3 regions of the Kluyvera georgiana genome follow, and region 3 is predicted to be linked to each of the others. Evidence: predicted binding sites of a transcription regulator. Region 3 holds the regulator's gene; each other region holds the start of a gene.
The links. Region 3 encodes LexA, which represses DNA repair genes until DNA is damaged. Its sites were predicted from a motif close to TNCTGTATGTACATACAGNA; they were not measured.

Region 1 (8,008 bases), 110 kb from region 3:
TCACCCATCGATTTTTCGATCTGCTGCTTCGCCAGCCTGCCGTCAAACGGCGCAACGCGATCCTGCAACAGGATTAATTGATCGGCAATCTGCGGGGGGAAAAGGTCGCGACGGGTAGACAGCATCTGCCCGAACTTAATCCATACCGGGCCAAGCTCCTGTAGCGCCAGCCGCAGACGTTCACCCAGCGGCTTATCCTTGTGGCGATTCGGCATCCAGAACAACAGCCGACGCCCAAAGCGCAGCGGCAGCGTGATACGCATTTTGGGAATGAGCTCATCAAGCCCGTAACTCAAAAAGGTGCGGATGATAAAATACAGGCGCCGTAATTCTCCTGGCGTCATTTCCCCTCCAGTTTTTCCAACCGTTTGGTCAGCGCCGCAAGCTCACGCTCCACCGCCGCCGTCTCTTCCGCAAACCAGGCGACTTCCAGCGCGCCCGGTGCCAGACGCCACTCTTCCGTCAGGGTTTCAGCCACGTAGCGCTGCTGGCGCGCCAGGCCATGCTGTAAGAGCTTCGCCCCGCCGCGCAGCAGTTTACTGACGCCTTCGGCGGCAATATCGCCTGTATACGGCGCCAGCAGCTCTGCCGGGTCAAACTCAGCGAGATCGGCCAGCGACACCAGGTTTTGTACCACCTGGAGATCGCCCTGCACTTCCAGATCGTTATTGCGGATAAGCGCGGTGAGCTGCTGCCGGTTGCGCAACTGCGGTAACACGCTAACCCGCGTGATGACGGTGCAATCCGCTTCGCCTTCCCACGCGCCCAGCACGTCAACCTGACGTTCGCTGAAGACCAGCACCAGCGGGGAGGAGAACTCTTTCAACACGATACGCAGTACTTTTCCAATAAGGCGCTGACGAGCAGGCTTTAACGCTTTTTCACGCCAGAGCAGCGCGTTTATGGCGGTTTCAATACTGCCGGTCACTAAGGGTTTTAAAGGCATAGCGGCCCCCCACTTATCAGAATTTATAGCCGCGGTGCAGCGCGACAATCCCTGCCGTCAGGTTGTAGTAATCAACATTTTCCAGCCCGGCGTTCTGCATCATCTCTTTCAGCGTGTCCTGATCCGGGTGCATACGGATAGATTCCGCCAGATAGCGATAGCTGTCTGCATCATTAGCCACCGCTTCGCCAATACGCGGCAGAATGTGGAACGAATAGGCGTCGTAGGCTTTGCTCAGCGGGTCGAAAACCGGCTTGGAAAACTCAAGCACCAGCAGGCGTCCGCCCGGCTTCAGCACGCGGTACATAGAGCGCAGCGCTTTGTCTTTGTCGGTGACGTTACGCAGACCGAAAGAGATGGTGATCAGATCAAAGGTGTTATCCGGGAACGGCAGCGCTTCCGCGTTGGCCTGCACGTATTCCACGTTGCCGACCACGCCGATATTGCGCAGCTTCTCACGCCCCATTTTCAGCATGGAGTCGTTGATGTCCGCCAGCACCACGCGGCCGGTTTCGCCCACCATGCGCGAGAATTTCGCCGTCAGGTCGCCGGTGCCGCCCGCCAGGTCGAGAACCGTCTGTCCACGGCGCACGCCGCTGCAATCAATGGTAAAACGCTTCCATAGACGATGAATCCCGAACGACATCAGATCGTTCATTACATCGTATTTTGCGGCGACAGAATGGAATACATGCGCCACCATGTCTTCTTTCTGTGATTTGGCGATTGTCTGAAAGCCAAAGTGCGTCGTTTCTTGTGAATCCTCAACCATCTCTATGCCTGCTTATCAAGAAAATGTTCATGGAGTGTAACAGATTGGACGCAATTGCCCTACGATTCCACCCCGTTACGAAATCCGTCCCGACGCCGGATTAGCGGCGTTCTGCGGCTAACGGATTGTCATCATTCGCGTCGGTATCATCGCGCAGACGAAAATCATCGTCCTGCGCCGTCGCCTGTTCAACCAAATCCGGATTAATCTCGCGCTTCACCTCTACCCCAAGGTGGCGGAAGGCTTCTGCCTGCGTCAGCAGATTGCCACGCCCGCTGGTCAGCTTTTTCATCGCCTGGCGGTAGTTATCCTGGGCTTTATCGAGGCTCTGGCCGATGGCCGACATATCGTCCACGAAAAGGCGCATTTTGTCATATAAGCGGCTGGCTCGTTCAGCAATATGTTGCGCATTGCGGCTTTGATGTTCATAGCGCCACAGGTTAGCGATGGTACGCAGCGCCACCAGCAGCGTGGTGGGGCTTACCAGCATAATATTGTTTTTCAGCGCTTCGCTGATTAACTCTGGCTGGCGGTCAAGCGCCAGCAGGAAAGCCGGCTCGACGGGGATAAACATCAGCACGTAGTCCAGCGAACGCAGGCCCGGCAACTGCTGGTAGTCTTTGCGTCCCAGCAGGCGAATATGGTTACGCACCGCCGCAATGTGCTCCTGCAGCGCCGCTTCGCGGGTGTAATCATCTTCCGCGTTAAAGTAGCGCTCGTAGGCCACCAGCGTCATTTTGGCGTCGACCACCACGTCTTTGCGGTGCGGCAGGCGGACTATCACATCGGGCTGCATACGCGAATTGCCATCGGTATTGATGCTCACCTGGGTTTCGTATTCGTGCCCTTCCCGCAGGCCGGAAGCCTCCAGCACGCGGGTCAGCACCACTTCCCCCCAGTTGCCCTGGGTTTTGTTGTCGCCCTTCAGCGCCCGGGTCAGGTTGACCGCTTCCTGCGCCATCTGAGCGTTTAACTGCTGGAGGTTACGAATTTCATGCGCCAGAGTATGGCGCTCACGCGCCTCCTGACCAAAGCTCTCCTGCACCTGGCGGCGAAAACCGTCGAGCTGCTCGCGCAGCGGCGTAAGCAGGCCGTGCAGGCTCTGCCGGTTCTGTTCATCAACGCGGCGGTTGCTCTGTTCAAAGATGCGGTTGGCGAGGTTTTCAAACTGTTCGCTCAGGCGCTGTTCGCTGTTGAGCATCAGGCGATATTTTTCATCACCATGCTGGCGAGTGGTTTCCAGCAGCGTGGTCACTTCACGGAGATCGACCTCCAGCGACGAGTTGATTTCCCGCAGGTTACGCAGTTCGTTATTGAGCAACTCACACTCTTCACGCCAGTGGGCATTCTGGGCAATCTGCTGTTTCGCCGCGCTCAGCTCACCATACACATCACGCTCTTCCGCTAACTGCTCGGCGCGCTGCTGCGCCACGCGATAGCTCGCCGCCAGCCAGCCAATCGCGATCCCCGCCAGCGCCACCAGCGCATAAATCACCACGGCAATATCCACAATGCCCCCTGCATAAACCGATTATCTGCAAAAATAGGATTGTGCTGTATAAACGTCCAGTTTTAAAGCAGTTTCCTGCGAGCGTCTACGCAAAAAGAAAAAGGCCGAACAAGTCGGCCTTTCGCAAAGGGAGGGGAAATTACAGCAGGCGGCGCGCCGCTTCCACCACGATTTTCACCGCATGGCTTTCGGTCTGCTTCATGGTCTCTGCGTTTGGAATTTCCTGCTGGGTACGGTTAACGATAACGCCGGCAACCATCCCCGCACGCAGGCCCTGGCTGGAACACATGGTCAGCAGCGTGGCCGATTCCATTTCGTAGTTCATCACGCCCATGGATTGCCACTCTTCCATGGAGCCTTTGAAGGCTTTCACCACGCGGCCAGAGAAGGTGTCGTAACGTTCCTGACCCGGGTAGAAGGTGTCGGAAGAGGCGGTTACGCCCACGTGGGTAGTTGCCCCCACAGATTTCGCTGCTTCAACCAACGCGGTGGTACACGCGAAATCAGCAACAGCCGGGTATTCCATCGGCGCAAAGTGCAGGCTCGCACCGTCCAGACGGACGGAAGCGGTCGTCACCAGCACGTCACCGACGTTGATGTTCGGCTGAATCGCCCCGGTGGTGCCCACACGCAGGAAGGTACGGATACCCAACTGCGCCAGCTCTTCCACGGCGATAGAGGTAGATGGGCCACCGATACCGGTTGAGCACACGATGACCGGCTTGCCGTCGAGTTCGGCACGCCAGGAGGTAAATTCACGATGAGATGCCAGTTTGACCGGCTTTTCCATCAGCGCGGCGATCTTTTCCACACGCTCCGGGTCACCAGGGACAATCGCTAACGTGGCCCCTTGTAGATCATTTTTAGTGAGACCGAGATGAAAAACATCAGACTTGGACATAAAGAACTCCTCTGTGGTTCAGTTTTGTCAGAAGAAGCAAAAATGTACTTTATAGAAGACCACAACTCTTTTTCGTGATTACCATCACTAAGAATTAAAAATATTACATTAAATTCCACACAATTAGTGATTCACATCACATTAACAAGTTATTGTTAATTCCTGCTGCACAAAAATACGCCGCATTAAGGCACTGTAATTCGGCTATGCGTTCATTAAAAGGGTACGGAGAATGCCATGACAACCAACAAACAACCTGGATTTGCCCCTGCGGCTTCACCTCATGCCTCGACCATCGTTCATACGCCCGAAGAGGCGATTACGGCGGGAGAAACCTCCATTCCGTCACAGGGCGATCTGCTGCCCGCCTATCACGCTCGCCCCAAACACAGCGATGCGCCGCTTCCGGTAATCATCGTAGTGCAGGAGATTTTTGGCGTCCACGAACACATCCGTGATATCTGCCGACGCCTGGCGCTCGAGGGGTATCTGGCCGTTGCGCCGGAGCTCTATTTCCGCCAGGGCGATCCGAACGATTATGACGACATTCCGTCGCTGTTCAGCGGGCTGGTCAGCAAAGTGCCCGACGCGCAGGTGCTGGCCGACCTCGATCATGTCGCTAGCTGGGCCGCCCGCAACGGCGGCGACGCCAACCGCCTGGCCATTACCGGCTTCTGCTGGGGCGGGCGCATTGCGTGGCTGTACGCCGCGCATAACCCGCAGCTTAAGGCCGCCGTCGCCTGGTATGGCCGACTGGTGGGCGATAAATCGCTGAACAGTCCTAAACACCCGGTCGACGTGGCGGTCGATCTCAGCGCACCGGTGCTCGGCCTGTACGGCGGTAAAGATAGCGGTATTCCGCTTGATACCGTGGAAACCATGCGCCACGCGTTACGCGCAGCGAACGCGAAAGCGGATATTGTGGTTTATCCCGATGCCGGGCACGCATTTAACGCTGATTATCGTCCCAGCTATCATGCAGAGTCAGCCAAAGACGGCTGGCAGCGCATGCTAGCGTGGTTCGCGCAGTACAACGGTAAAAAGGGTTAAGCCGCTCGCCGTTCAGCGTAGTAAGCACAGGTGTATCACGACGATCCGTAAGCAAGGCCTGAAGCCGATCTTCTCTTTCGAGAGACCTTCGGCTTCAGGTCTTTTTTTGCTCTACTGACAGGGACCCGGCATGCCCCCTTTGCAGACGGCACTGGATATCATCCCCCTGGCGGGCGGCACGACAAGGCTGCCGAAAAAGCGGCTCCGCTCACGTTTATTCGCCCCGTTGAAGGGCAAATTATTCCCCTGGAAAAGTTAACGACGATGTTTTCTCTCGCAAAGTCATCTCCTTCACAGTGGGCCTACGAACGGGACGGTGGCCCACATGTTTGTGATGGTGGTAACCAACGGCAAACGCTTCACACTGTCGCATAACGACCACGATGAAAAACATTCCAACCCGCAGATTATTATGACGCTTAAGGAGTCCGTGTAATGGCAAAATCTCTCTCGTTTCCGCAGGGGTTTTTATGGGGCGGCGCGATCGCTGCAAATCAGGCCGAAGGGGCATGGAACGTGGCGGGTAAAGGGCCATCGGTCGCCGATGCAATCTCCTGGAAACCCAATCTGTCGCTGAAGGATTACGCGGGGCACGCCGCGCTGACGGATGAAAACGTGCAGGATGCGCTGCTGGGCCGAAACGATGCGTTGTATCCAAAACGCCGCGGCATTGATTTTTACCATCGCTATAAAGAGGATATCGCGCTGTTCGCCGAAATGGGCTTTAAGGTTCTGCGCGTCTCCATCGCCTGGTCGCGCATCTTCCCCACCGGCGAAGATGCCGAGCCGAACGAAGCGGGCCTACAGTTTTATGAAGACCTGTTCCGTGAGCTGCGCCGCCATCACATCGAGCCGCTGGTTACCCTCTCACACTATGAAATGCCGCTGGCGCTCAGTGAAAAATATAACGGTTGGGTACACCGAAACGTCGTGGATGCCTTCGTACGCTTCAGCAAGGTGTGCTTCGAGCGCTATAAAGATCTGGTGCGCTACTGGCTGACGTTTAACGAAATCGACAGCATTCATCGCCACCCGTTTACCACCGCCGGGATCCGCGAAGAGAAAAGCGCGCCGGGCAAGGCAAAACAGGATATCTACCAGGCGCTACATCATCAGTTTGTCGCTTCCGCGTTAGTCACCCGCGACTGCCACGCCATCATACCCGGCAGCCAGGTGGGCTGCATGCTGACCAAGCTCACCACCTATCCGCACAGCTGCCGCCCGGAGGATGTCGAGGCGACGCTGAAGAAGAATCTCGAAAATTACTTCTATGCCGACGTACAGGTGTTTGGCGAATATCCGCCGCTGATCCTGCGCGATCTTGAACGTCGCGGTATTGAGATCGCCATGCATGATGAAGATCGCCACATATTAAAACAGCATACTGTCGATTTCGTCTCTTTTAGTTACTACATGTCGATGACCGAGTCGACGCAGCCCGATGCCGAGCGCATTCCCGGCAACACGGTGCTGGGCGTGAAAAATCCCTATTTACCCGCATCGGAATGGGGCTGGCAGATTGACCCCCTTGGCCTGAAAATTTCGCTGCTTGAACTGTATGACCGTTACCAGAAGCCGCTATTTATCGTTGAAAATGGCCTGGGCGCGAAAGACGTGGTGGTGGACGGTAAAATTCACGATGATTACCGCATCGACTACTTCCGCGCCCACTTTGAGCAAACGTTGGCCGCCATTCATGAAGGGGTGGAGGTGATGGGATTCACCACCTGGGGCTGCATCGATATCATCAGCGCCGGCACGTCGCAGATGTCAAAACGCTACGGTTTTATCTATGTTGACCAGGACGACGAAGGCAATGGCTCTCTCCAGCGTCTGCGCAAAGATTCTTTCTGGTGGTACCAGAGAGTGATTGCCAGCAATGGCGCTGACATGAATTAAGCGACCCGCGAGAGATGATTCTGTTTGGCCGGTGCGGCACAAAGATGAACTGACGTGGTTGAGCCCCCACCTCAGCCGGTTGATGGGCGGGCAGGCATAACGCCTGCCCGCCGTTACTTACGCCTGACGCAGATTTTGCGCGGCTTTGACCATGTTCGCCAGCGCGGCGCGGGTTTCCGGCCAGCCGCGGGTTTTCAGGCCACAGTCCGGGTTCACCCACAGTCGCTCAGCCGGAATACGCTGCTCCGCCTTCTTCAGCAGGGCCTCAATCCACTCCACGCTCGGGACGTTCGGCGAGTGAATATCGTAGACGCCCGGCCCAATTTCGTTGGGATAGTCGAACTCTTCAAACGATTCCAGCAACTCCATGTCGGAGCGTGAGGTCTCAAGGGTGATGACATCCGCGTCCAGCGCCGCAATGGAATCCATGATGTCGTTGAACTCGCAGTAACACATATGGGTGTGGATCTGGGTTTCATCCTTCGCCACCGCCGCGTTAATACGGAAGGCTTCTACCCCCCACGCCAGATACGCGGCCCAGTCGCTGCGCCGCAGCGGCAGACCTTCGCGCAGCGCCGGTTCGTCGATCTGAATGATGCCAATGCCCGCCGCTTCCAGATCCGCCACTTCATCACGCAGCGCCAGCGCAATCTGCTTGGCGATGGTTTCACGCGTCACGTCTTCACGCGGGAACGACCAGCAGAGAATGGTCACCGGACCGGTCAACATACCTTTTACCGGCTTGTCGGTCAGCGACTGCGCGTACTTCGCCCACTCCACGGTGATCGCTTCCGGGCGGCTGACGTCACCAATCACCACCGGCGGCTTCACGCAGCGAGAACCATAGCTCTGCACCCAACCGTTCTGGGTAAAGACGAAACCGTCCAGATGCTCGCCAAAGTATTCCACCATGTCGTTACGCTCGGCTTC
Region 2 (8,008 bases), 1.9 Mb from region 3:
CATAGACATTTTAATCCTCAATGCTGCTCAATGGTTGCCAGGCACAATGGACGAGCAGTCTGCTACTGAAATATTTAATACCATCAGTTCAGGCCTGACGGGTTCAATTCTCCTCACGCAGGCATTGCTTCCCGGATTAAGGCGCTCAGACAGTGCTGACATTGTGTCAATTATCTCCGCATGCGGCATTCCTCACTTTACTGATTCAATTGCCCACCCTGCTTTTTTTGCTAGCAAACATGGGCTTAGCGGTTTTACAACTAAACTGTCAGAACAATTATCCAGAGAAAATATACGGGTAACCGGGTTGTATCCGCCGGATTTTGAAGTGACGGGGTTAGAAGAGCCTGTTGATAATCAATCCAGAATGGGTGAGCGCCTAATGAATGGACGTTCCGTCTGGGAAACGATTCGTTTTGTACTGACTCAACCACGTAGTTGCCATATCAGTACTATCTACTTTCAAGGGCCAACGCGCGAAGACTTGCGGTGTCAGGAATAATCTAACGACATCCCGCATCCAGCCTACGCCGCTATAAACAATAGACAGGTATATGTTCTTTTTTGTTACTTCATGTCTGAAATGCTAATCCGGTCCGCTATTCATGGCTGCGCGCCAGCACATACAGCGCGTCAACCCTGTATTCTCGTTTATGACTTATCCGTTTTTTCAAAAGCCTGTACCAATGAGAATCAGCCTCGCGACGATAATGACGGTCTGCGCTTACCCGCTCAAAATATTGGCCAAATACTTTCTCGATGACCTGCGGGGTGAGTCGCATGCCCCGTGGCGAAATATCCATCGCCCGTATCAGATGCACGCCGTCAGGTTTCAGTAAGCGGTTCACTTCACGGGCATATTTCATCTGCCCGGGCTCATCAAGGCAATCAAAACAACCAACATCATAAGAAACATCGAATGGCCCTGATATATCTTTCAGATTGGCGACATCCCCGGAGTGGAAATGGGGAGACTCATACCCTTCCCGAACACGATTTCGTGCCTTTTCGATGGCTACTGCCGAAAAGTCACCGGCCGTTATTTTTATTCCTTCCTTAGAAAAATAGTCGGCAAACAACCCCAGACCACATCCTAATTCCAGCGCATTCAGCGGAGCATTTTGCCTGATACAATTTTTTAGTGCTGTCTGTTGCTTACTCAAATCGTCGCTACAGCGAATAATACAGAATCTTGAATCGCATGAATAAGTACGGCGGCGAATACACTGCATTGTAAATAGTTAGGCGCCAAACGCGATCGACTCGGCGGCCTACCGCCGCGCCCAAAGCCTAAAAACAATTAAGTTCCCTCGCTTATTGCTGTGCCATGGTTTCCTCTGGCGCAGACAATAAGCCCGCCAGCGGCACTACCTCATTCTCCCGCCAACCACGCATCAGAGTATCTCTTCAATCACCCATACGCTGACGCTACCGCCATTACAGGTAAAAGTCGCACTGCCTTCAGCGTCGGTCTCAACAACTTCCTCACGGTTGTTCAGAAAATCCTTCCAGCGTTTATGCGCATAATTGTCTCCCAGCGTCAGCGTTTTTTCCCCCTCATCGCCGTTGGAGAGCACCACCACACAGCCAGGCATTTCATCGGTGCCGCTACGGCTAAATGCGATGCAGTTTGGGTGATCGAACCACAGCGTCTGAACGCCATGCGCAAACCGCTGACGCGCGAGGATCAGCTCATGCAGCTGTTCAATCACCGGCATATCGATAGTATAAGTTTCGCCATCACCACCGGTGTCCTCATAATGGGCGCCAAACAGGTCCGGATAAAAAACCGAAGGTACACCGTTCTCACGTAGCAGGATGAGCGCATAGGCCAGCGGTTTGAACCACGCCTCCACCGGGGCCTCCAGCGCCTGCAGCGGCTGGGTGTCATGGTTGGCGACCAGCGTCACCGCATGGAACGGATCGGCCTCTACCAGCGTCGCGGTGAAAATCTGGCTCATGTCATAATCGCGGCCCATGCGGGAGGCTTCGTGGAAGTTCATCTGCAACGGCGCGTCAAACAGCATCGTTTTTCCATCAACCTGAGCAATATACTGCTGCAATTTATCCACATCATGAGACCAGTATTCCGCCACAATGAACAGAGGTTCAGGCGCCACTTCCTGTATATGTTCAATCCATTGCTTATAGAACCAGGCGGGAATATGTTTAACCGCATCAAGACGAAAACCGTTGCAATGCGTTTGTTCGAGCATCCAGCGCGCCCAGTATTTCAGCTCTTCGGTAACGGCCTGATTACGGAAATCAACGTTCTCGCCCATCAGATAGTCAAAGTTACCCATTTCGTCATCGACCTGGTCATTCCAGCCTTCGCCGGTATAGTCGTTAACGATTTTGAAAATGCCGTCCTCATCAGGGTTTTCAATATGATCGATGCCGCTGAAACATCTGAAATCCCAGATAAACTGCGAATATTTTCCTTCTCGAACGGGGAATGAATAGCGGGTCCACGCCTCACACTCGATGATCTCTTCATCAATCTGGGTCCGATCGTCGGCGTTAACACGCTGTACGCGGATGCGCTCTTTCTCATCCGCCCCCATCTTGTGGTTCAACACCACGTCCATCAACACGGCAATATCGTGCTGTTGCAGTGCATCAATCGCCTTGAGTAGCTGGGCTTTATCCCCGTATTTTGTGGCAACCGAACCTTTCTGCTCAAATTCCCCCAGGTCAAAAAGATCATAGCTGTCATAGCCAACGGAATAACCACCGGAGGCCCCTTTGCTGGCGGGCGGCAACCAGATCATATTAATGCCAATCTCATGTAGGTTCGGGGCGAGAGCCGCGACCTCCGGCCACAATTCACCGCCAGCGGGGTAATACCAGTGAAAGCATTGCAATAAGGTGGGGTTGCGCATACCTGTTCTCCGTTGAAGGCGACACAAAAACTATAAGAGGGAAATCCACAGGCCGCGAGAGTCTTAGCCTATCGCCCCCACCAGAAAGAATGCTTTCACATGCTGAATGCACGCATATTTTACATAGCCACTCTATGGAGCAACCTGCATTCTGGCTTGATTGCGGCCTTCCTATTGAGAGAGATGGTCAATAAACTGACAACGAGATAGTCGTTTTATCCATAATCATCATGAAAAAAACGGCACTTTGACGAAGCGCAAAACATCGCGTTTTCGATCGCGCTATTAATTCACACCGCCAATCTAAACCGTCTTGATATGTGAAAGGAGGAGACGATGAAAACCTACGATCGTAACCGTAACGCTATCACGCTCGGCACCCGGGTGATGATTGCCAACAATGGCGCAACCGGCGTGATTACCGCTATCCATGGTGAAGGTAAAACAGCGGAACAGCTGCGTCGCGAGAGCTGCATAGAGGTTGAAGGCTGTGACGGTACGTTCTGCCCGGTTGATTTGATCCGCCTGGGTTTTAACTGATACGGCAACCGTTTGAGGCCACTCCGGTGGCCTTATTTGTTTCAAACATCGCAGGGAAAACAAAAAACTTATATTGATCAATCACAAAGCCCGCACGACCAAATCAGGCAATAATCACGCTTTGTTGTAACAACAAGTATTTAATCCAATGAATTTCCTCAAGTTATTTTTTATCCTCGTTATTATTCCCTGTCAAAGCTATGCGCTCAATTTCTCATCGACAATATTGAAATTAAACTGCCCTGAGCGCGGGCTGGTTGAAGTGATTCTGCACGTCTATGAGCATACCCAGCAGTCCTGGAAAGGCCATTTTGAAACCGGTGCAGGCCATAAGCGCGTCGGCGATATTGAGATAATCCCCTTCGCCAACGGCGATACGCTGCTGCACCGCATCTCAACCGATACATTCGGTTATGTTTATTACGGTGAAGAACGGGTAAAACATTGTCTCAAGCTGGACGAACGCCCGGTCTACCCGACCTTCGGCTGAGCGCCCATCGACGGTACCTGACGGCAGCGTTGGTCATCGGGCAACCGGCAGATCCGCGTAGCGTGTCGTATAGCTGGGGGACAGCATTTCTCGCTTCATCCTCCATGTCTGTTCCATTCCTTTTCCGGCAAAACCGATACTGCCCAGACCGGAGTGATTAATACTGTCGATGACCTGCATCAGTGCCTGGCTATTGGCTCGCGGAGGCAAAGCGTCAAACAGGTTGAGCTGCGCGACGCCCTGGCTGAAAAAATCACTCAGCATTATCCCGGCTTTCATGTAGCGAAAGCCGTCTCGCCAGATACTCTCCAGCGAACTGACGGCAAGGCGGATAATATCGCGAGTATCACAGGTTGGAACGATGAGCCTGCCGCTAGCCTGCGGGGCATAAAATGTCTCATTCTCCGCGTGCGGGCTGGTGCGCATAAACAGGCTTACCACACAGCAGTACTGCCTTTCCGCGCGCAGTTTTTCTGCCGCCCGTTCGGCATAGGTGCATACAACCTGGTGCATCTCGTCATATGTTGTGATGCGATGGCTAAACGAGCGGCTAAAGATGATCTGCTGTTTGGTGGGGGCAAACTCCTCTAACGCCAGGCAGGACTCCCCGCGCAGTTCGCGTACCGTGCGCTCCAGCACCACGTTAAAATGCTGGCGAATAACCCAGGTTGAACTATCCGCAAGCTGTAACGCGCTCTCTATTCCCATCAGCTCCAGTTTCTTACGGGTACGTCTTCCAACGCCCCAGACTTCATGCGCTGGAATTAAGGAGAGCAATTTACGCTGGCGCTCCGTTGCACAGAGATCGACGACACCGTTGGTTTTTCGCCAGGTTTTGGCCGCCAGATTCGCCAGCTTCGCCAGCGTTTTGGTCGGCCCAATACCCACCCCAACCGCCAGCCCGGTATTTCTTCGTACCGCATCACGTATCTGATGACCCAATGCCTCAAACGAGCCATCATCGGGCAATTCAATAAAGGCTTCATCAATGGAATAGATCTCCACGCGGGGAGCAAGATCCATCAATGTCTGCATCACCCGATGGCTGAGATCGGCATACAGCGCGTAGTTAGAACTGAACACGCTCACCCGCTGGCGGGACAATTCATTTTTAATTTTAAAATACGGCGCCCCCATGCTAATACCGAGCGCTTTTGCCTCCGCCGAACGAGAGATAATGCAGCCATCGTTGTTAGATACTACCACCACCGGTTTACCCACTAAATCGGGGCGAAATACCGTCTCACAGGAGGCATAGAAATTATTAACATCAACCAACGCGAACATATTTATGCGCTTTTAAACTGAACGTCACCACGCCGAAGATTTGCAGCTCTTCCTCTGCATGAAAGGTAATCGGCTTGTACTTCGGGTTATGCGGCATCAGCACTACCGAGGGCCGGGTTCGCAGCTCTTTAACCGTAAACTCCCCCGCCACTGCCGCAACGACGATATCGCCGTGATCGGCTTTTAACGAGCGATCAACAACCAGAAGATCGCCGTCACCGATACCCGCGCCGATCATCGAATCACCGCTAACACGCACAAAATAGGTGGCGCTGGGGTGCTTGACCACCAGTCGATTCAGGTCCAGGCTCTCTTCAACATAGTCCTGAGCCGGGCTGGGGAAACCGCAGGGAATCCGCTCCAGGAACAATGGCAGTTCGAGGGGGCGTTCTGTTTTATATAAATAAGTGGCGAACATCTTTATACACCATAATACTGTTTATATATACAGTATTATGCAATGAGCGCAGAGATCAAGCGGCTTGTCGCCCCTCGTGGTCAACCCGTTGAAGACGCAATAGATTTAATGCAGGGCTATTCATGTCAGCGGGTAAGTCGGGCCAGTCCTGCAAAACATGCTGGCATTCGTCGCCGTAATCCGTACCATACACGCCACACATTCGCTGATTCGCCGTCAGCGCGGGACAGCTCTTTTATCGTAAATCAAATGGACTGGAAGACGCTGTAGTGGCCTGAGTTTCCATTTAGATTTTTGAGTAACTATTAAATGCAAGAAAATCAAGAAATTAGTAAAAAAGAACAATACAATCTGAACAAATTACAGAAGCGTCTGCGTCGTAACGTGGGCGAAGCCATCGCTGACTTCAACATGATTGAAGACGGCGATCGCATTATGGTTTGCCTCTCCGGCGGTAAAGACAGCTACACCATGCTGGAAATTCTGCGCAATCTGCAGCAGAGCGCGCCAATCAGCTTCAGCCTGGTGGCGGTCAACCTCGACCAGAAACAACCGGGCTTCCCGGAGCATATTCTGCCGGAGTATCTGGAAAAGCTGGGCGTTGAGTACAAAATCGTCGAAGAGAATACCTACGGTATCGTCAAAGAGAAGATCCCGGAAGGGAAAACCACCTGCTCGCTCTGCTCTCGCCTGCGTCGCGGGATCCTCTACCGCACGGCCACCGAGCTGGGCGCGACAAAGATCGCCCTCGGTCATCACCGTGACGACATTCTGCAAACGCTGTTCCTGAACATGTTCTACGGCGGAAAAATGAAAGGCATGCCGCCGAAGCTGATGAGCGACGACGGCAAGCATATCGTTATCCGCCCGTTGGCCTACTGCCGCGAAAAAGATATCGAGCGTTTCTCGGAAGCCAAAGCGTTCCCGATCATTCCGTGTAATCTGTGCGGTTCGCAGCCGAACCTGCAGCGTCAGGTCATTGGCGATATGCTGCGCGACTGGGATAAACGCTATCCGGGCCGTATCGAGACTATGTTCAGCGCCATGCAGAACGTAGTGCCTTCGCATCTGTGTGATACCAATCTGTTTGATTTTAAAGGGCTGACCCACGGCAGCGAAGTGATTGAAGGTGGCGACCTGGCATTTGACCGGGAAGAACTGCCGCTACAGCCGGTGGGCTGGCAGCCGGAAGAAGAAGACGGTCAGCTGGATGAGCTGCGTCTGAACGTGGTTGAAGTGAAATAAGTCATTTGGCGTCTCAGGCTGCGGCCTGAGACGCTTTTCAGGATGCTATTTCAGCAGACGTACGCGGCACGCCTTGCCTTTGATTTTCCCTTTCTGCAGCAATTTCCAGGCCTGATGGGCCACGCCTTCACGTACGGCAACGTAGACATGCGCCGGGTGGACATCAATTTTACCGATATCTGCGCCGACCAGCCCGACATCGCCGGTTAACGCGCCCAGCACATCGCCCGCACGCATTTTGGCCTTTTTACCCCCGTCGATACACAGGGTCATCATTTCCGGCACCAGCGGCGTAATCCGCGTTTTAGCCGGTTCCGACATCCAGTTCAGCTTCAGCTGCAGCATTTCGGCCAGAATATTGGCGCGCTGCGCCTCTTCCGGCGCGCAGAAGCTTACCGCCAGCCCACTGTTGCCCGCACGCGCGGTGCGGCCAATACGGTGTACGTGCACTTCCGGATCCCACGCCAGCTCATAGTTCACCACCATCGCCAGCGATTTAATATCCAGCCCGCGCGCCGCCACGTCGGTAGCCACCAGAATACGCGCGCTGCCGTTGGCAAAACGTACCAGCGTCTGATCGCGATCGCGCTGTTCGAGGTCGCCGTGCAGCGCAATGGTGCTCTGCCCCGCCGCGTTCAGCTCTTCAAACACCGCCTGACAATCTTTTTTGGTATTACAGAACACCACACAAGAGGATGGCTGATGCTGGCTCAGCAGCTGCTGTAACAGCGCGATTTTGCCGTGACGGGGTACGTCAAAAAACTGCTGCTCAACCGAGGGGAGCGCGTCAACGCTATCAATTTCGATCGTTTCCGGTGAACGCTGCACGCGGCCGCTGATGGCGGCAATCGCCTGCGGCCAGGTCGCGGAGAACAGCAGCGTCTGGCGGGACGCTGGCGCAAAGCGAATCACTTCGTCGATAGCGTCGCTAAAGCCCATATCCAGCATGCGGTCCGCTTCATCCATCACCAGCGTTTGCAGAGCATCCAGCGAGACGGTGCCCTTTTGCAGGTGATCCAGCAGGCGGCCCGGCGTCGCGACGATAATATGCGGCGCATGCTGCAACGAGTCGCGCTGCGCGCCAAAAGGCTGGCCGCCGCAGAGCGTCAGCACCTTAATATTCGGCAGATAGCGCGCCAGGCGGCG
Region 3 (8,008 bases):
CAAGGCCCTGAAACTGATGAATGAAGCTGAACGCCTGGGATCTAAATCTGCTCGTTCCACCTTTATCGGCGCTGTAAAAGGCAAGGGGTAAGTTCTCCCCGCAGCGCTGATGTTTAGGCGAAGCCTTTCGGTGTGCCCTGTCGGGCACACCTTTTTTATACACCTCATCCTTCACGCTGCGATGACGATCGGGATATAGCGCAAAGCAAACTGTTGCACTGCTGTTGCGCTAATGATCGTATTTGACCATTCCTGCACCCCCTCCTGCGGTTTTCTGCGATACAATGGCGAAACGCTTTGTATTGGAGAGACAGGCATGTCGCACCCTGCACTGACGCAACTGCGCGCGCTGCGCTATTTTGACGTCATTCCCCCGCTTGAATCCGCTCAGCGCGACTGGCTGATGCTGGAAGATTCGATGACCAAACGGTTTGAGCAGTTTGGGAAACCGGTTAGCGTAACGCTGTTAAACGAAGCGTTTGTCAGCCGCGATGCGCTGGTGGAAGAACAACACCTGTTGCCAGAAGAGTCTCGCTATTGGTTGCGAGAAATATTATTGTGCGTCGGCGGTGATCCGTGGCTTGCCGGGCGCACCGTGGTACCAGAGTCGACCCTCTGTGGGCCCGAGCTGGCGCTACAAAACCTGGGGCAGACGCCGCTGGGTCGTTATCTGTTTACGTCGTCGACGCTGACGCGAGACTTTATTGAGATAGGCCGTCATGATGCGCTGTGGGGGCGTCGTTCCCGTCTCCGCCTGAGCGGTAAACCGCTGCTGTTAACCGAGCTGTTTTTACCGGCATCGCCGCTGTACTAAGAGGAAGAAGAAGAATGGAGTGGAGTCTGAAGCAGAACAAGCTGCTGGCTTACCATCGACTGATGCGTACGGATAAACCGATCGGCGCGCTGCTGCTGCTGTGGCCGACGCTGTGGGCGCTGTGGGTTGCCTCACCGGGCGTGCCGCCGCTGTGGATCCTGGCGGTGTTTGTGGCGGGCGTCTGGCTGATGCGCGCCGCAGGCTGTGTGGTCAACGATTATGCGGATCGCAAATTTGACGGCCACGTGAAACGCACGGCCAACCGTCCGCTGCCGAGCGGCGCGGTCACGGAGAAAGAGGCCCGTACGCTGTTCATCGTGCTGGTGGCGCTCTCTTTCCTGCTGGTGCTGACGCTCAACACGATGACCATTCTGTTGTCGGTGGCGGCGCTGGCGCTGGCCTGGGTTTACCCGTTTATGAAGCGTTATACCCATCTGCCGCAGGTGGTGCTGGGGGCGGCGTTTGGCTGGTCAATTCCGATGGCCTTCGCGGCGGTCAGCGAGTCACTGCCGCTGAGCTGCTGGCTGATGCTGCTGGCCAACATTCTGTGGGCGGTGGCTTACGATACCCAATATGCGATGGTTGACCGTGATGATGACGTGAAGATTGGCATCAAATCCACGGCGATTCTGTTCGGTGATAACGACCGCCTGATCATCGGTATCCTGCAGGCATGCGTGCTGGGGCTGATGGCGCTCATCGGCTGGTTGAACGGTTTGAACTGGGAGTTTTATTGGTCAATCCTGATCGCCGGCGCGCTGTTTGTCTACCAGCAGAAGCTGATCCGCCACCGTGAACGCGGGCCATGCTTCCAGGCGTTTCTGAATAACAACTACGTGGGGCTGGTGCTGTTTATTGGGCTGGCGATGAGTTACTGGCACGGCTGATAGCGTTATCTCGCCCGCTCTCGTGCATTGAATACAAAAGTCCTCGCCTTTGGTTGGGGACTTTTTTTATTTATCGCGTTATTATTTAAGCTGTGCCATTATTTTTTTTTGCATCAGGAAATGATGTAATCACTCTATTTGTTATATGTCGAAATGGAATTATTCACGGAATTTATTCTTATGGAACAGAAAACAGAGCTTGAATATCTTTATTCTGAATATGTCGATAAATTAGAACTCCCCCCACTGGAAAGTATAAGAAGCACAATCTCTACTTTTTATACTCAAACGACCACCTCAAAATATTTTTCCTTCGTATATCTTGCACGAATAATGAATCGTCGGTTTGTGAAGAAAATGGTGCATGATAGTGATTTTACTTTCCCAATCTATGCCGGTATGGCGTTCATCGTTCTGGGCATTTATACCCTGATAAACAGGGGGAAAGTAGATACTTTTTACGGTGATGGTTTTAGATTTGATACTTTCTTTCTTATTATGCTCGGCATCGCGCTGTTTGTCAGCGCCTATCCCTTTTTTGTCGCAAGCTTTAACCGTAATGCACAAGAAAAAACGCGAGAGGTTTACTATCTGGTCGACCTTGTGAAAGTGGTATTGGCCTTTTTCTTGCTGCTGTCGCTGATGGTTTTTCCCCTGTCATGGTTTGGGTTTGTTGAATTTAGTATTCGGGGAATATATAACCCGTAAATATAAATAGACTTATATGCAAAAAAAGGGCGAATATAAATATTCGCCCTTAATCTTTTACGCCTCTTCCTGCGTCACGCTTTCTATCGTCAAACGCACGTCCGAGGTAATCAGGCCCGCCATCATCTGGTAAACCTTCATCGTCTCTTCCGGCTCGGCGTCGCCGCTGTCGCTGATATAGCCTTCATCGCGCAGGGTTAACACCAGCGACGAGAACACCGCTTTATCGAAGAACTCCGGCGAGTTGATGCCGTGCAGCACCGACAGGCGCTGCGCCAGCGTACGGCTCTCTTTCTCCAGCGTACTGCGGTTCATCGACGGGTTGCCGCTCAGCAGCCAGAAGGTGATTGCGTAGCGTTGCAGCGTTTCACGTGCGCCTGCAGCCAGCAGTTGCAGCGTGCGGGAGTGCGATGCGTTGATGCGCAGCTCGCCGTTTTGCTCGCTAATCAGCGCCTGACGCGACATTTCGGCGATCAGCGTATCGATGACTGCCGGTAGCTCTTCAGGCGTCCAGCGCAGGAACAGCTCGGCTTTCAGCATCGGATACAGCGTCTCGATCATACTCAACACCTGGTCGCGGGAGATCTGGCGATGTTGAGTCATGATGGTGGCCAGCAGCGACGGCATAATCAGCATGTGCGCGATGTTGTTGCGGTAGTACGTCATCAACACCGCCTGCTCGCGCGGCAGAATGATGATGTCGCCGATAGTGTCTTTCTCAACTTCGAACTTATTCATCTGCAGCGCGTGGTCGATAAGCTCGCTGGCGGAGGCTTTTGGCGCGGTAGCATCCGGCGCGTACGGCGCGTTACGCATTAACGCCAGGTAGCACTCCAACTGCTGCGTCAGCTGTTCGCGGGTCAGCGAACGCTGGCGAGAGGCCAGCAGCGCGGTGCAGCACAGGTTCATGGCGTTGGCGGCACCGGCGTTGTTAATGCGCACCATCAGCTCACCCGCCAGTTTATTGACGGTCGGCGTCAGCCACGCCGGGCGTACGGCTTCGATCGGGTCGATCGACTCGCGCCACTCCGGCACGTGGTGATTCAGGTAGTTCATTAACGGCATCGGTTCGCCGAAGTTGACGTAGCCCTGGCCGAGATTACGCAGCTTGCTCAGCCCGCGCAGCATCTGCGGCAGGCTCTCTTTCTCTTTCGTTGCGCCGCGCAGCTCTTTGGCGTAGGTACCCACTTCCATCACGTGCTCGTAGCCGATGTAAATCGGCACTAACGTAATCGGGCGAGTACCGCCGCGCAGCATCGCCTGAATGGTCATCGACAGGGTGCCGGTTTTCGGATCCAACAGACGACCGGTACGGGAACGCCCGCCTTCCACGAAGTATTCAACGGAGTAGCCGCGGCTAAACAGTTCGCCGAGGTATTCGCGGAACACCGTGGAGTAAAGCTTGTTGCCCTTGAAGGTACGGCGAATGAAGAACGCGCCCAGACGGCGGAAAATCGGGCCGGCAGGCCAGAAGTTCAGGTTGATACCCGCGGCAATGTGCGGCGGCACCAGCCCCTGGTGATAGAGCACGTAAGAGAGCAGCAGGTAGTCCATATGGCTACGGTGGCAGGGCACGTAGACGATTTCATGGCCGTCGTGCGCCAGCTGGCGTACGCGCTCGGCGTTATGGACATTAATCCCCTGATACAGACGGTTCCAGGTAAAGCTGAGGATACGGTCGGTCAGGCGAATCATCTCATAGGAGAAGTTAGCCGCAATCTCTTCCATCAGCGCAATAGCGTTCTGCTGCGCTTTCTCGTGCGAGATTTTCTTACTGCGCGCTTCGTCTTCTACCGCCTTCGCGATGGCTTTCGATGCCAGCAGCTTTTTGAACAGGTCATGACGTGCCGGCAGACGCGGGCCAACCGCCGCCAGACGCTGACGTGCAAAGTGCATACGCGCGACGCGCGCCAGCTTCTGCGCAATGATTTTGTCGGTGCCGTGTTCGTCGGCCATGCGGCGCAGCGAAACGGACGGCGAGAAGCGTACGAAGCTATCGCGGCCCAGCCAGGAGACGGCGAAGAATTTCTGGAAGCCGTTGAGCATTCGCAGCGGTGGATTCTCTTCGCCTTTCTCTCGGCCCGGTGAACGCCCGAACATCACGGAGACCGGCACCATTTGCACATCCAGGTCTGGATTGCTGCGGTGCAGATCGAGGTAGTCGTGGAACAGCTTGATCGACTCTTCTTTCGGCGTGTAGTAGGTGAACACGCGCGGGCCGCCGTGGATAAACACGTAGCGCGGCAGCAGGGTGCCGTCGATTTCCAGCGGTTCAAGCGGATCGGGTAAATCATGCGCCAGACATTGGGCGCGCAGCGTCAGTAGGTCGGCCTTAGAGTTATAAGGCAGGACGTACATAATAGGACGCGAGGTATCAAGCCCCAATTCCTGTGCAGGTTCTGCGGGAATAGACTTGCTTTTTACCAGTACGCTTAATGGTAAATTCAGTAATTTGTAGTAAATTCGTGGCCAGCCGGACATAAACGATGTAAAGCCTCTGGTTAATCATGCAAATGCGCGGCAAGAATATCAGAAAGTCAGCAGAATTTCTGTTCTACCGCTTCATAACACGCATTGTCATTGACGTAATAACAAAAAAGGTTCTTGAGATGGCCAATAATACCACCGGGCTCACCCGAATCATCAAAGCAGCAGGCTATTCCTGGAAAGGATTTCGCGCGGCGTGGATTAACGAAGCCGCATTCCGCCAGGAGGGTGTCGCGTCGGTGCTGGCGATTATTATCGCCTGCTGGCTGGATGTCGACGCCATCACGCGCGTGCTGCTCATCGGCTCCGTCCTGTTGGTGATGATAGTGGAAATTCTCAATAGTGCACTGGAAGCGGTGGTGGACCGCATCGGCTCCGAATACCACGAGCTGTCCGGGCGGGCAAAAGACATGGGGTCGGCGGCGGTGCTGCTGGCGATTTTCGTCGCGCTCATCACCTGGGGCACGCTGCTGTGGGCGCATTTCCACTAAAGCTGTGAAAACTGCCTGATTTCGTGCGTTTTATGGTTTCAAAATAAACACTAGCTGTATATACTCACAGCATAACTGTATATACACCCAGGGGGCGGAATGAAAGCGTTAACGACCAGGCAGCAAGAGGTGTTTGATCTCATCCGGGATCACATCAGCCAGACGGGCATGCCGCCGACGCGTGCGGAAATTGCTCAGCGCTTGGGGTTCCGTTCCCCAAACGCGGCTGAAGAGCACCTGAAAGCGCTGGCGCGTAAAGGTGTCATTGAGATTGTCTCCGGCGCTTCTCGCGGTATCCGCCTGCTAGTGGAAGAAGAAGAAGGTCTGCCGCTGGTAGGTCGCGTCGCGGCGGGCGAACCGCTGCTGGCCCAGCAGCATATCGAAGGCCATTACCAGGTTGATCCGTCGCTGTTCAAACCGAGCGCCGACTTCCTGCTGCGCGTTAGCGGCATGTCGATGAAAGATATTGGTATTATGGACGGCGATCTGCTCGCGGTGCATAAGACTCAGGACGTACGCAACGGCCAGGTCGTGGTCGCACGTATCGACGAAGAAGTGACGGTAAAACGCCTGAAAAAACAGGGTAACGTCGTCGAACTGCTGCCGGAAAATAGCGAATTTAAGCCGATCGTGGTCGATCTGCGTCAGCAGAATTTCTCCATTGAAGGGCTGGCCGTTGGCGTTATCCGCAACGGCGAATGGCTGTAAAAACGCTCCCTCTCTAATGGCTGCGATACATCCGCTATCGCAGCCTTTTTTCGTTCTGGTTGATACCCATGTCGCTACTCACTTCCGCTGATAAAGCGCTGTGGCGCCTTGCGCTACCGATGATCTTCTCCAACATTACCGTACCTCTTCTGGGTCTGGTCGATACCGCCGTGATCGGTCACCTGGACAGCCCCGTCTATCTGGGCGGCGTCGCCATCGGGGCGACGGCGACCAGCTTCCTGTTTATGCTGCTGCTGTTTTTACGCATGAGCACAACCGGCCTGACGGCGCAGGCCTTTGGCGCGAAGAACCCGCAGGCGCTGGCCCGCGCGCTGGTGCAACCGTTGATGCTGGCGCTGGGCGCCGGGCTGCTGATCATTGTGTTTAAAACCCCGCTGATTAATCTGGCGCTGTCTATCGTCGGCGGCAGCGGTGAGGTGTTAGAACAGGCGCGCCGCTTCCTCGCCATTCGCTGGCTCAGCGCGCCTGCTTCCCTGGCAAACCTGGTCCTGCTGGGCTGGCTGCTCGGCGTGCAGTACGCCCGCGCACCGGTAGTGCTGCTGGTGGTGGGGAATGTGCTGAACATTGTGCTCGACCTGTGGTTGGTGATGGGTCTGCACATGAACGTGCAGGGTGCGGCGCTCGCCACGGCGATTGCCGAATATGCGACCCTGCTGGTCGGGTTGGGGATGGTGCGCAAGGTGATGGCGATGCGCGGCATCTCCTGGGCGATGCTGAAAACCGCCTGGCGCGGCAACATCCGCCGCCTGCTGGCGCTCAACCGCGACATTATGCTGCGTTCCCTGCTGTTACAGCTGTGCTTCGGCGCGGTCACCGTCTTTGGCGCGCGGCTCGGTGGTGAAGTGGTGGCGGTGAACGCGGTTCTGATGACGATGCTCACTTTCACCGCTTATGCGCTGGACGGCTTCGCTTATGCGGTAGAGGCGCACTCCGGCCAGGCGTATGGCGCGCGCGATGGCAGTAAACTGCTTGAGGTCTGGCGCGCCGCGTGCCGTCAGGCGGGTGTCGTGGCGCTGGCTTTTGCGCTGGTATACGCCGTGTTTGGCGAAAATATCGTCGCGTTACTTACCTCGCTGCCCGAACTGCAGCAACTGGCCGATCGTTACGTGCTGTGGCAGGTGGTGCTGCCGGTGATTGGCGTCTGGTGTTATCTGCTGGACGGCATGTTTATCGGCGCCACGCGAGGCGCCGAGATGCGCAACAGCATGGCGGTTGCCGCCGCCGGTTTTGCGCTGACGCTGCTGGCACTGCCGGTACTCGGCAACCATGGGCTGTGGCTGGCGCTGGCCGTTTTCCTCGCGCTGCGCGGCCTGTCGTTGGCATATATCTGGCGACGCCACTGGCGAAATAACAGCTGGTTTTCCTGATGTGATGGTTAAAGATTCCGAATAGTGAATCATGCTCAGAATGACTGACTACAATTAACCTCACGCTTAGCGAAAAAGAGTTCACACTCTCTCGCTATTCATTCACTGACGATCGAGGATTCAATGATGAATAAAGACGAAGTCGGCGGTAACTGGAAGCAGCTTAAAGGTAAAGTGAAAGAGCAATGGGGCAAACTGACCGATGATGACATCACGGTGATCGAAGGTAAACGCGATCAGCTGGTCGGTAAAATCCAGGAACGTTATGGATACGCAAAAGATCAGGCGGAAAAAGAGGTGGATAGCTGGGATAAACGGCACAACCACCGCTGGTAACGCACTCCTCCTGCCCATGCGTACAGGGAGGTACGCTCCCCATTAATCCCGCGTTAGCGGGATTTCTTTTTAGTATGAATCGTATGGTCGTGATGGCAGTGCTCATGCGCGCGACAGGCTTCAACTTCCACGCAGGCGGAACACAGCCCGTGCGCTTCAATGACGTTGTGGCGCAGCGCAAAGCCCATC

Region 1: the regulator LexA is predicted to act here: its motif matches at 3,271-3,290, upstream of rmuC (DNA recombination protein RmuC).
Region 2: the regulator LexA is predicted to act here: its motif matches at 5,633-5,652, upstream of umuD (translesion error-prone DNA polymerase V autoproteolytic subunit).

What each region holds. Positions count from the first base shown of each region.
Region 1 covers NZ_CP158865.1:4,715,929-4,723,936, forward strand. Annotated here, with positions in the region: gene ubiB (ubiquinone biosynthesis regulatory protein kinase UbiB) at 1-344, opposite strand, end outside; gene ubiJ (ubiquinone biosynthesis protein UbiJ) at 341-946, opposite strand; gene ubiE (bifunctional demethylmenaquinone methyltransferase/2-methoxy-6-polyprenyl-1,4-benzoquinol methylase UbiE) at 963-1,718, opposite strand; gene rmuC (DNA recombination protein RmuC) at 1,819-3,228, opposite strand; gene udp (uridine phosphorylase) at 3,368-4,129, opposite strand; gene ABTW00_RS22330 (dienelactone hydrolase family protein) at 4,367-5,179, shown strand; gene ABTW00_RS22335 (glycoside hydrolase family 1 protein) at 5,615-7,078, shown strand; gene metE (5-methyltetrahydropteroyltriglutamate--homocysteine S-methyltransferase) at 7,196-8,008, opposite strand, start outside.
Region 2 covers NZ_CP158865.1:2,704,564-2,712,571, forward strand. Annotated here, with positions in the region: gene ABTW00_RS12840 (SDR family oxidoreductase) at 1-502, shown strand, start outside; gene ABTW00_RS12845 (class I SAM-dependent methyltransferase) at 600-1,163, opposite strand; gene amyA (alpha-amylase) at 1,395-2,882, opposite strand; gene ydfZ (putative selenium delivery protein YdfZ) at 3,219-3,422, shown strand; gene ABTW00_RS12860 (hypothetical protein) at 3,649-3,912, shown strand; gene umuC (translesion error-prone DNA polymerase V subunit UmuC) at 3,946-5,199, opposite strand; gene umuD (translesion error-prone DNA polymerase V autoproteolytic subunit) at 5,183-5,617, opposite strand; gene ttcA (tRNA 2-thiocytidine(32) synthetase TtcA) at 5,927-6,862, shown strand; gene dbpA (ATP-dependent RNA helicase DbpA) at 6,908-8,008, opposite strand, start outside.
Region 3 covers NZ_CP158865.1:4,609,045-4,617,052, reverse strand. Annotated here, with positions in the region: gene malM (maltose operon protein MalM) at 1-91, shown strand, start outside; gene ubiC (chorismate lyase) at 317-814, shown strand; gene ubiA (4-hydroxybenzoate octaprenyltransferase) at 829-1,701, shown strand; gene ABTW00_RS21855 (hypothetical protein) at 1,882-2,409, shown strand; gene plsB (glycerol-3-phosphate 1-O-acyltransferase PlsB) at 2,467-4,890, opposite strand; gene ABTW00_RS21845 (diacylglycerol kinase) at 5,019-5,387, shown strand; gene lexA (transcriptional repressor LexA) at 5,487-6,095, shown strand; gene dinF (MATE family efflux transporter DinF) at 6,164-7,483, shown strand; gene ABTW00_RS21830 (CsbD family protein) at 7,610-7,819, shown strand; gene zur (zinc uptake transcriptional repressor Zur) at 7,873-8,008, opposite strand, start outside.